2 regions of the Streptomyces sp. NPDC058576 genome follow, and region 1 is predicted to be linked to the other one. Evidence: riboswitches for the same ligand, from Rfam matches in the RefSeq annotation. Region 1 holds a riboswitch; the other holds the start of a gene.

Region 1 (5,422 bases):
CTTCTCACGGATCGAGGGGATCTCCTCGACCGCGTCGAACGCCGCCGCCCGGTCGTCCGGGTCGGGCAGATAGGTGTCCAGCAGCGTCAGATAGAACTGGACGTGCACGGCCTCCTCGAAGAGCTGCCGCGACAGGTACAGCCGCGCCTCGGGGGAGTTGATGTGCTTGTACAGCGTCAGCACGAGGTTGTTCGAGACGATCGAGTCACCGGTCGCGAAGAACGCCACCAGTCGGCCGATCATGTGCTGCTCACCCGGCGACAGCTTCGCGAGGTCGGCGACGTCCGAGTGGAGGTCGACCTCCTCGACGGTCCAGGTGTTCTTGATCGCGTCCCGGTAGCGCTCGTAGAAGTCCGGGTAGCGCATCGGACGCAGGGTCAGCTCGAATCCCGGGTCGAGCAGGTTCTTCTCTTCGTTCGTGCTCATTACTGGCAGGCCTCGCAGGACTCGGGGTTTTCGAGAGAGCAGGCGATGGCGTCCGCGTCGGGCGCCGAAGCCTGCTGTACGGGAATGGGGGCGGCGGCCGACGCCTGGCCCGACGCGGCACGGGCGATCCGGGTCGCCGGGCGCGAACGCAGGTAGTACGTCGTCTTCAGCCCCTGCTTCCAGGCGTACGCGTACATCGAGGAGAGCTTGCCGATCGTCGGCGTCTCCAGGAACAGGTTGAGCGACTGGCTCTGGTCGAGGAACGGCGTACGGGCCGCCGCCATGTCGATCAGGCCGCGCTGCGGGATCTCCCACGCGGTGCGGTACAGCGCCCGCACGTCCTCGGGAATCCACGCGAAGCCCTGTACCGAGCCGCTGGCCTCGCGCAGCGCCTCACGGGTGCGGGCGTCCCACACGCCGAGCTTCTTCAGCTCGTCCACCAGGTAGGCGTTGACCTGGAGGAACTCTCCGCTGAGCGTCTCGCGCTTGAACAGGTTGGAGACCTGCGGCTCGATGCACTCGTACACGCCGGCGATCGAGGCGATCGTCGCCGTCGGCGCGATGGCCAGCAGCAGCGAGTTGCGCATGCCGGTCTTCGCGACCCGGGCGCGCAGGGCGTCCCAGCGCTCCGGCCAGTTCAGCTCGGTGTCGTAGTGGTCGGGGTGCAGCACACCGCGCGCGGCGCGCGTCTCGGACCAGGCCGGCAGCGGGCCCGAGCGCTCCGCGAGGTCGCAGGACGCCTCGTACGCGGCCAGCATGATCCGCTCGGAGATCTTCGTGGAGAGCGCGCGGGCCTGCGGCGAGTCGAAGGGCAGGCGCAGCTGGAAGAAGACGTCCTGGAGGCCCATGGCGCCGAGGCCCACCGGGCGCCAGCGGGAGTTGGAGTTCCCGGCCTGCTCGGTCGGGTAGAAGTTGATGTCGACGACCCGGTCGAGGAAGGTCACGGCCGTGCGGACGGTGGCGTCCAGCCGGTCCCAGTCGATCGAGCCGTTCGCCACGAAGGCGCCCAGGTTGACCGAGCCCAGGTTGCAGACGGCCGTCTCGCCGTCGTCGGTGACCTCCAGGATCTCCGTGCACAGGTTCGAGGAGTGGACGACCCGGCCCGGCTCCGCCGTCTGGTTCGCGGTCCGGTTGGAGGCGTCCTTGAACGTCATCCAGCCCTGGCCGGTCTGCGCGAGGGTCCGCATCATCCGGCCGTACAGCTCACGCGCCGGAATCGTCCTGCGGGCCAGGCCCTTGGCCTCGGCCGCCCGGTAGGCCGCGTCGAACGCGTCGCCCCAGAGGTCGACCAGCTCGGGCACGTCGGCGGGCGAGAACAGCGACCACTCGGTGTCCGCGTCGACCCGGCGCATGAACTCGTCCGGGATCCAGTGCGCCAGGTTCAGGTTGTGCGTACGCCGCTGGTCCTCGCCCGTGTTGTCGCGGAGCTCCAGGAACTCCTCGATGTCCGCGTGCCAGGTCTCCAGGTAGACCGCGGCGGCGCCCTTGCGCCGGCCGCCCTGGTTCACCGCCGCCACCGAGGCGTCCAGCGTCTTCAGGAACGGCACGATGCCGTTGGAGTGCCCGTTGGTGCCCCGGATCAGCGAACCCCGGGCGCGGATGCGGGAGTACGACAGACCGATGCCGCCCGCGTGCTTGGAGAGCCGCGCCACCTGGTGGTAGCGGTCGTAGATCGAGTCCAGCTCGTCCTTGGGCGAGTCCAGCAGATAGCAGGAGGACATCTGCGGGTGCCGGGTGCCGGAGTTGAAGAGCGTGGGGGAGGAGGGGAGGTAGTCCAGCTTGCTCATCAGCCCGTAGAGCGCGGCGACCTCGTCGAGCGCCCGGACCGACTCGTCCTCGGCGAGGCCCGCGGCCACGCGCAGCATGAAGTGCTGCGGGGTCTCGATGACCTGGCGGGTGATCGGGTGGCGCAGCAGGTAGCGGCTGTGCAGCGTACGGAGACCGAAGTAGCCGAAGCGGTCGTCGGCGCCCTCGGCCAGCGTCCGCTCCACCAGCTCGTCCAGCGCCTTCGCGTGCAGCTCCACGAACGCGGCGGTGCGGTCGGCGATCAGGCCCTCGCGGTGGCCCACGGCGACCGAGGCGGAGAAGTGCGTCGCGCCCTGACCGGCTGCCTCGTCCGCGATCGTGCGGGTCAGCAGCCGGGCGGCCAGCCGGGAGTACGCCGGGTCCTCGGAGATCAGCCCCGCGGAGGCCTCGGTGGCCAGCGAGCGCAGTTCGGCCTCGTCGGAACGGGCGTTGCGCCCGCGCAGCGCGGCGGCGGCGACCCGTCCGGGGTCTGTGTCGGGAAGATCGACGGTGAGGTCCGTCAGGGTCCGCAGCAAGGCGGTCCCGGGTCCGTCGTTCGTGCCTTCGCCGGACGTGGTGGAGGCAGCGGATTCGGTGGCTGAAACCGGATCGGCGGGCGCGATGGTCACTGGGCTTTCCCTCGCTCGGCAGGGGGCCGGCGGAAGGCGGGGAAGCCGGGCAGCGCGAAACCCCGGGCAGGGCAGCACAGCTGACGGCGTCCACCGGCCTATCCGCGAGGCCCGGACGTCTGGCGTCCGGTTCGGTCGAGCCGGACGCGCTGTCGACAGGTCTTCGGACTTGCGGGTGCGCAAAAGCGCACTGATCACACCGTTGCGGGACAGTTCCGGATTCGCACCGGATTCCCCTGCGACGACAGCGAGGTCGAGCATACATGTGGGGGCCGCCAGATGCTGCGGCCCCCACATGTTGTGTCGCGTCGATTTCCTACGCCCCTCAGGACGCCGCCCTCAGCTCCAGCCGGAAGGTCATGAGGCGTAGGCCCGGCACCGGCTCCCAGTCCCGTTCGGGGGTTCGCAGAAAGCCGAGCCGACGGTAGATCCTATGGGCTGAGAGCATGGCCGGCTGCGTCGACAGGACCAGAGCCCGGACGCCATCGGCGGACTGGGCCCGCTGGACGCACGCCCGCACGAGCGCCTCTCCCACGCCCCGTCCGCGCCCCGCGCGGGCCACGGCCAGCATCCGGAATTCGGCCTCGTCCGGACCGGCGATGTCCCGCCACGGAGTGCCGGGAGGGGCATACGTCACACCCCCGAGCACCACCCCGTCCGCGTCGAGCGCGACCAGCACCTCCGCCTCGGCCGCCCGCTGCTCCACCGCCCGCAGCTTGAGCAGATACGGATCCTGCGGGCCGTCCAGCAGATCGTCGCCGAGATACGCCTCGGCGACGATCCCGCCGAGCACGGCGTACTCGGCGGGTTCCGCCACCCTGATCGTCAGATCCATCAGCCGCTCGCTCCCACCTCGTTGTTCGGTGCGCCGTCGCCCACCGGGGGCAGATCGCCGCGTTCGACCGGCTGCCGCCCGGCGACCTCTCCGGCCGGCGGCAGCACCTGGTCCAGCTCGTAGTCGTCGGCGCGGTGAGCGGCCCGCGCCGCCGACCGCAGCGTCGCCCGGTCCACCTCTTCGCGCGGCCCGCTCAGCGTGACCACGAGTCCGCCCTGTTCCCGGGCGTACGCGTGGCCCGACTCCGTGGCCCGGTACCACTGTTCGCCGTCCCGCTCGCACGTCACCAGGGGCTCCTGACCGCCCGCGGGCGCGGAGCCGTCCGTACAGTCGGCCTCGCCGTGCGGGAGACGTTCCACCGACAGCTGGATCCGGCCGCCGTTCGGCTCGGTGTACACGCTGCCGAACCCGTCGTCGCCGAGCACCCCGACCGACTGGCGCGCCAGGGCGTAGCCCGGGGCCTCGGTCACCCACACATGCTCCGTGACGGTCTGCACGGCCGCCGCCCGCGCCTCCAGCTCCGCCCGGTCGGGCGCCGGGGCGTCCGAGCCGCTGCGGCCCGCCGCCTTCGCGTCGGGCGCCGGTTCGGTGCCGCAGCCCGTCGCCGCCAGGGCCAGTGCCAGCGTCAGGGCCAGGAGGGCGGGCCGGAGTCGGGGCGATCGGGAGGGCGGCGTCATGGGCACATCCTTTCGTACGCCGAGTGCTCCGCGCACCGGGAAACCGAACGGCGGCCAGCCCGCACGAGGACGCGGGAAGGGGCCGCCGCGCCCGGGAAGGGGTGCGGCGGCCCCGATCGGCCGACGGTGCTCAGCAGCAGCGGAAGCCCTCGCGGGGGTCCGCCTCGCGGGCGTCCGTACGGCTGCGTTCGAAGGCGCGGCGGGTCATCACCGGTGCGTCCGGATCGTGCGCCCTCGCGTGCGCCAGATAGCGGTCGTACGTGGACTCGCCGGTCAGCTCACGGACGTACCAGCGGATCCGTCCCGCCACCCGCCGTACGTCCGCGACCGTCATGTCCGGCTCCCCGTCTTGGCCGCCTCCTTGCGGATGCCGCCCTCGGGGCCGACGCCCGCCGCGAGGAGTTCGGCCTTCTCCTCCTTGGTCGCGATGAGCGAGGCCGGCGCGACGAGCTTGGACTCCACGTACGGCGTCTCGTGGAGCTTGACGCTCTCCGGGTCGCGGATGGCCTTGTAGCAGACCCGCCCGGCGTCCACGAGCACCACGATGATGAGGAGTGCGAAGAGCGCGCTCAGCACCCCGTCGACGGTGGAGTTGGTGACGACGGTCCGCATCTCCTCCATGTTCTTCGCGGGGGCCAGCACCTCTCCCGCGTCGATGCCCGCCTGGTACTTGTCGCGCTGGGCGAAGAAGCCGACCTTCACGTCCTCGGAGAAGATCTTCTGCCAGCTCGCGGTGAGCGTGACCGCCACGTCCCAGGCGAGCGGCACCGCGGTGACCCACGCCCACTTCAGACGCCCGGACTTGACGAGCAGGGTGGTGCAGACGGCCAGCGCGACGGCGGCCAGCAGCTGGTTGGCGATGCCGAAGAGCGGGAAGAGCTGGTTGATGCCGCCCAGCGGGTCGTGCACGCCGACCCAGAGGAAGTAGCCCCAGCCGCCGACCACGACGGCGCTGGCGAACCAGACGCCCGGCTTCCAGCTGACCTCGCGGAACGGCTTGTAGGCGTTGCCCAGCATGTCCTGGAGCATGAAGCGGCCGACCCGGGTGCCGGCGTCCACGGTGGTGAGGA
Region 2 (5,422 bases), on a different contig from region 1:
GGTCGTGCTCCCACCGGTCCAGGGCGGCCGCGATCGCCTCCACCATCGCGTGGGTGAGGGCGTTGAGCGCCTTCGGCCGGTTCAGGGTCACCACCCCCGTACGTCCCTCGGTGTGCACCCGTACGAGCTCCTCGGTCATCGCAGGGCTCCCGTCAGGCTCCGGGCCACCATGACGCGCATGATCTCGTTGGTCCCTTCCAGGATCTGGTGGACCCGCAGGTCCCGGACGATCTTCTCGATGCCGTACTCGGCCAGATAGCCGTAGCCGCCGTGCAGTTGGAGCGCCCGGTCGGCCACCGAGTAGCCGGTGTCCGTCGCGAAGTGCTTGGCCATCGCGCACAGCTGCGGGGCGCCGGCCACGTTCCGGTCGAGCGCCTCGGCGGCCTGTCGCACCAGTGCTCGGGCGGCGGCGAGTTCGGTCGCCATGTCGGCCAGCCGGAACTGCAGCGCCTGCGCGTCCAGCAGCCGGCCGCCGAACGCCTCCCGGTCCGCGAGATGCGCCAGGCTGCGGTCAAGGGCGCTCTGCGCACCGCCCAACGAGCAGGCCGCGATACCGAGTCGGCCGCCGTTCAGCCCGTTCATCGCGATCCGGAAGCCGCCGCCCTCCTCGCCGAGCAGCCGGTCGGCCGGGATCCGCACCTCCTCCAGCAGGACCTGCCGGGTCGGCTGGGCGTTCCACCCCATCTTCTTCTCGTTGGGCCCGAACGAGAGCCCGGGGTCGTCCCGTTCGACGAGGAACGCGGAGATGCCCCGGGGCCCGTCGTCGCCGGTGCGGGCCAGCACGATGTAGAGGTGCGAGGCGCCCGCCCCGGAGATGAACTGCTTCGTCCCCGTCAGCACGTAGTGGTCGCCGTCGCGCACCGCGCGGGTGCGCAGCGCCGCGGCGTCGGACCCGGCGCCCGGTTCGGTCAGGCAGTAACTGCCCAGCTGCTCCATGGTGCAGAGCGTGGGCAAGTAGCGGCCGCGCTGGTCCTCGCCGCCGTACCGGTCGATCATCCAGCCGACCATGTTGTGGATGGACAGATAGCCCGCGATGGACGGGCAGCCGGTGGCCAGGGCTTCGAAGACCAGGACGCCGTCGGAGCGGGACAGCTCGGAGCCGCCCAACTCCTCCCGTACGTACACGCCTCCGAGGCCGAGCCCGGCCGCCTTGCGCAGCACGTCGACCGGGAAGTGCTTGTCCTGGTCCCAGGCCACGGCGTGCGGGGCCAGGTGTTCCTGGGCGAAGTCCAGGGTCGTCTCGACGACCGCGAGCTGGTCGTCGGTGAGGAGCGTGGTCACGATGCTCATCCCATGGTCGGAATCGTGAAGCTCGCGCCGTCCCGGATTCCCGAGGCGGGCCAGCGCGAAGTGACGGTCTTCGTACGGGTGTAGAAGCGGATGGCGTCCGGACCGTGCTGGTTGAGGTCGCCGAACCCGGACCGCTTCCACCCGCCGAAGGTGTGGTACGCGACCGGCACCGGGATCGGCACATTGACGCCGACCATGCCGGTGTCGACGCGGCGCGTGAAGTCGCGGGCGGTGTCGCCGTCGCGGGTGAAGAGCGCGACGCCGTTGCCGTACGGGTGCTCCGAGGGCAGGCGCAGCGCCTCCTCGTAGTCCGCCGCACGGACCACGGACACCACCGGGCCGAAGATCTCCTCCTGGTAGATCCGCATGTCCGGCGTGACCCGGTCGAAGAGGGAAGCGCCCGCGAAGAAGCCGTCCTCGTGACCCTCCAGGGTGAAGTCCCGCCCGTCGACGACCAGTTCCGCGCCCTCCTCGACCCCGAGGTCGACGTAGCCGCGGACCCGGTCCACCGCGTCGCGGCCCACCAGCGGCCCGAAGTCGGCGTCCGGGTCGTCCGAGCGGCCGATCCGCAGCTCGGCGATCCGCTCGGTGAGCCTGGCGACCAGCGCGTCGGCGGTGGCCTCGCCCACCGGCACGGCGACCGAGATCGCCATGCACCGCTCGCCCGCCGAGCCGTAACCGGCGCCGATCAGCGCGTCCACCGCCTGGTCCAGGTCGGCGTCCGGCATCACGATCATGTGGTTCTTCGCCCCGCCGAAACACTGGGCCCGCTTGCCGTGGGCGGCGGCCGTGGCGTAGATGTGCGCGGCGATCGGCGTCGAGCCGACGAAGCCGAGCGCCTTTACGCGCGGGTCCTCCAGGAGGGTGTCCACGGCCTCCTTGCCGCCGTTGACGACGTTGAGGACGCCCGGCGGCAGGCCCGCCTCCAGGAACAGTTCCGCCAGCCGCAGCGGCACCGACGGGTCCCGCTCGGACGGCTTGAGGATGAAGGCGTTGCCGCAGGCCAGGGCGGGTGCGGCCTTCCACAGCGGGATCATCGCGGGGAAGTTGAACGGAGTGATGCCCGCGACGACCCCGAGCGGCCGGCGCAGCGAGTGGACGTCGATGCCGGCCCCCGCGTTGTCGCTGAACTCGCCCTTCAGCAGATGCGGGACACCGGCGGCGAACTCCACGACGTCCAGTCCGCGCGCGATGTCGCCGTGCGCGTCGGCCACGGTCTTGCCGTGCTCCGAGGAGAGCAGCCGGGCCAGCGAATCCTTCTCCTTCTCGACGAGCCGGAGGAAGCGCAGCAGCACCCGGGCGCGGCGCTGCGGGTTCCACTCGCCCCACTCGCGCTGGGCCTCGACGGCGTCGGCGATCGCCGCCTCCGTCTCGGCGCGGTCGGCCAGCGGAACCCGGGCCTGCACCCGGCCGGTGTTGGGATCGAAGACGTCGCCGTAGCCGCCCGAGGTGCCGGACGTGTGCTTGCCGCCGATGAAATGAGTGAGTTCGCGGACCATGGAAGCCTGCTCTCGTCGTGGAGATCGTCAGGTGAGATCCGGGGATGGCGCACGGGCCCGCCAGGCCGCGGCGCACCGGTCGGATGCGCGCGGAAACGGAGGGCTCGTCGTCGGGGACGCGAAGGGCTCAGGCCGTCAGGGGGCGGGGAGAACCGCTCGCCGGGACGTGCCTGCGGGGCCGTGATGACGGACCGGTGCCATGCGTGTCTGCTCCATCCTCGTGGAAACACGGAACATCCCGCGGCCGGTATCCTGACTCCCGGATCAGCGCCCGCCCTCGTGCCTTCCCAACGGCTGCCTCACCGTCAGTGGCGTGTCCTGCGAGGACGGACTCCCCGGTCACAGTGGCGGGACCGCGCCGGAATCACACCGGCTTCCCTGACACCACGGGCCTTCGAGGCGCCCGGCTCCATGCCGGTCACCTCTCTGCTCACGAACATATAGTTGGACGTCCTAGTAAGTCCACCCCGCCCGGGGCCTGTCTGACCGTTCCCGCCTGCCTCGCGACGCCATGCGCGCACTCTCGCCGCACCGGCCCCTGGCATGATCGGCCGACATGGCAGACATGGCTGAAATGAGCGACGCGCCCCGCCACATCCTCGTCATCGGCATGGGCGCCGGCGACCCCGACCATCTGACCCTGGCCGCGGTGAAGGCCATGCGCCGGGCCGACGTCTTCTTCGTGCTCGGCAAGGGCAAGGAGAAGGAGTCCCTGACCCGGCTGCGGCGCGACATCCTCGACGAGCACCTCACCGGCCCGTACCGCGTGGTGGAGGCCGACGACCCGTGGCGCGACCGGACCCAGCAGGACGGCGGGCGCTACACCTCGGCGGTGCACGACTGGCGGCACCGCCGCGCCGACATCTGCGAGCGCCTGATCATCGAGGAGCTCGCACCGGGGCAGTGCGGAGCCTTCCTGGTGTGGGGCGATCCGGCCCTCTACGACAGCACGCTGGCGATCCTCGACGACATCCGAGGGCGCGGCACGGTGGAATTCGGCCATGCGGTGGTCCCCGGCATCAGCAGCGTCTCCGCCCTCGCCGCCCGGCACCGCGTCACCCTGAACCAGGTCGGCCGGCCCATCCACATCACCCCCGGCAGGCGGCTGGCCCAGGGCTTCCCCGAGGACGACGGCGACATCGTCGTGATGCTCGACGGCCACGAGAGCTTCACCCATCTGACAGGCAGGGGCCTGTGGATCCACTGGGGCGCGTACATCGGAACCCCCGACGAGATCCTGGTCTCCGGCCCGCTCGACGAGGTGGCCGACGACATCAGCCGCCTGCGCGCCGAGGCCCGCGAACGGCACGGCTGGATCATGGACACCTATCTGCTGCGCCGGACGCCGGACGAGGCGGACGGCGTCGGCGGCACGGACTGACGGCGGCTGATCGCTGACGGTTGCCGGGGCCGCCGAGGGGCCCGCGTCGAGGCGCGGGCGGCGGGCGGCCTCCGCACCTCGTCGTCGGACCGGCGGGGTGTCAGCGCCGGGTCTCGTGCGCCCGGATCACGCCGAGCCCGTGCCCCAGGCTCGGGCACTCGGCGGTCAGGTCGTCGCCCCTCACCAGGTAGTCGTGCACCCGGCCGTCCGTGGGCCGTTCGATCGCGCGATACAGCGTGCCGTTCACGGTGATCGTCCAGTCGTCGCCGTCCTGGGCCCACCCGACTGTCTTCTTCATAGGGCGTTGTCCCTTTCCTCGGTCGGCTTCGCCGCGGGTCGGCGGCCGTGTAGTGCGAAGAAGAACGGCTTGTGACGCTCCGTGGTTCCGCGTTCTCTACGCCAATCGGTTACATCTGGGTCACTGCCTCCGCACAGTCGAGCCGAACGACCTGACCGAAGGTCAGGGAGCGGATGGCGAAAAGTCGAACGATGGGGGAACCCGTGTCGCCCCCGCTCCGTGGCCCGGCCCGGTCTTCAGCGCGATCGGGAAGAAGCGGGCGCGTGTCTCACATCACCGTCCGAAGTGTGAACAACGGTGTGCGCCCGGCGGTCGTCCCCTAGGCTGGCCGCTGCAACTGGTTCGCCCTGTCCGCCAGACAGGGTGTCGCAAGAGGGAACCCGGTGGGAATCCGGGACTGCCCCGCAGCGGTGAGTGGGAACGACCGCCGTCATACGCACTGGGCCCGGCCGGGTCTGGGAAGCGACGGCCTTTAGGTGTCTGCCCCGGCAGACGTGCCCGCGAGTCCGAAGACCTGCCCGTTGCCCGCACGCGACCGTTCGCGTGCGGAGATCTCGGTGACCTCGTGGGCGGGTCGGCGTAACCATCAGGTGGACGGACACGGTTCGACGTGTCCGGTGTCCGCCCGATGCGTCATCCCTTCGCGTCCGCGTCCCGTCCCGGGATCTGCACCGCAGACACGCTCGCGAAGGAGAGTCACGTGACAGCGAAGCCCGCAGCCGCGGCAGCACGGGCCACCGTGTACGGCTACCCCCGCCAGGGTCAGAACCGTGAACTGAAGAAGGCCATCGAGGGCTACTGGAAGGGCCGCGTCAGCGCCGACGCCCTCCGGCAGACCGCCGCGGAACTGCGCCGGGGAACCTGGCAGCAGCTCGCCGAGGCCGGCGTCCACGAAGTGCCGACCGGTGATTTCTCGTACTACGACCATGTCCTGGACACCAGTGTCATGGTCGG

The links. Region 1 has a riboswitch for cobalamin ahead of ACFWRV_RS29350 (ribonucleoside-diphosphate reductase subunit alpha). Riboswitches for the same ligand answer to the same signal wherever they lie in the genome.
Region 2: it holds a riboswitch for cobalamin, as region 1 does, so the genes downstream of both, ACFWRV_RS22000 (CoA-acylating methylmalonate-semialdehyde dehydrogenase) here and ACFWRV_RS29350 (ribonucleoside-diphosphate reductase subunit alpha) in region 1, are expected to answer to the same signal.

The regions. Positions count from the first base shown of each region.
Region 1 covers NZ_JBHXPF010000056.1:24,381-29,802, reverse strand. The annotation lists gene ACFWRV_RS29355 (ribonucleotide-diphosphate reductase subunit beta) at 1-426, opposite strand, end outside; gene ACFWRV_RS29350 (ribonucleoside-diphosphate reductase subunit alpha) at 426-2,840, opposite strand; cobalamin riboswitch at 2,977-3,113, opposite strand; gene ACFWRV_RS29345 (GNAT family N-acetyltransferase) at 3,166-3,675, opposite strand; gene ACFWRV_RS29340 (hypothetical protein) at 3,675-4,352, opposite strand; gene ACFWRV_RS29335 (YbdD/YjiX family protein) at 4,483-4,686, opposite strand; gene ACFWRV_RS29330 (carbon starvation CstA family protein) at 4,683-5,422, opposite strand, start outside.
Region 2 covers NZ_JBHXPF010000032.1:6,481-11,902, reverse strand. The annotation lists gene ACFWRV_RS22010 (enoyl-CoA hydratase/isomerase family protein) at 1-139, opposite strand, end outside; gene ACFWRV_RS22005 (acyl-CoA dehydrogenase family protein) at 136-1,290, opposite strand; gene ACFWRV_RS22000 (CoA-acylating methylmalonate-semialdehyde dehydrogenase) at 1,287-2,789, opposite strand; cobalamin riboswitch at 3,036-3,168, opposite strand; gene cobF (precorrin-6A synthase (deacetylating)) at 3,364-4,170, shown strand; gene ACFWRV_RS21990 (hypothetical protein) at 4,271-4,468, opposite strand; cobalamin riboswitch at 4,790-5,005, shown strand; gene metE (5-methyltetrahydropteroyltriglutamate--homocysteine S-methyltransferase) at 5,169-5,422, shown strand, end outside.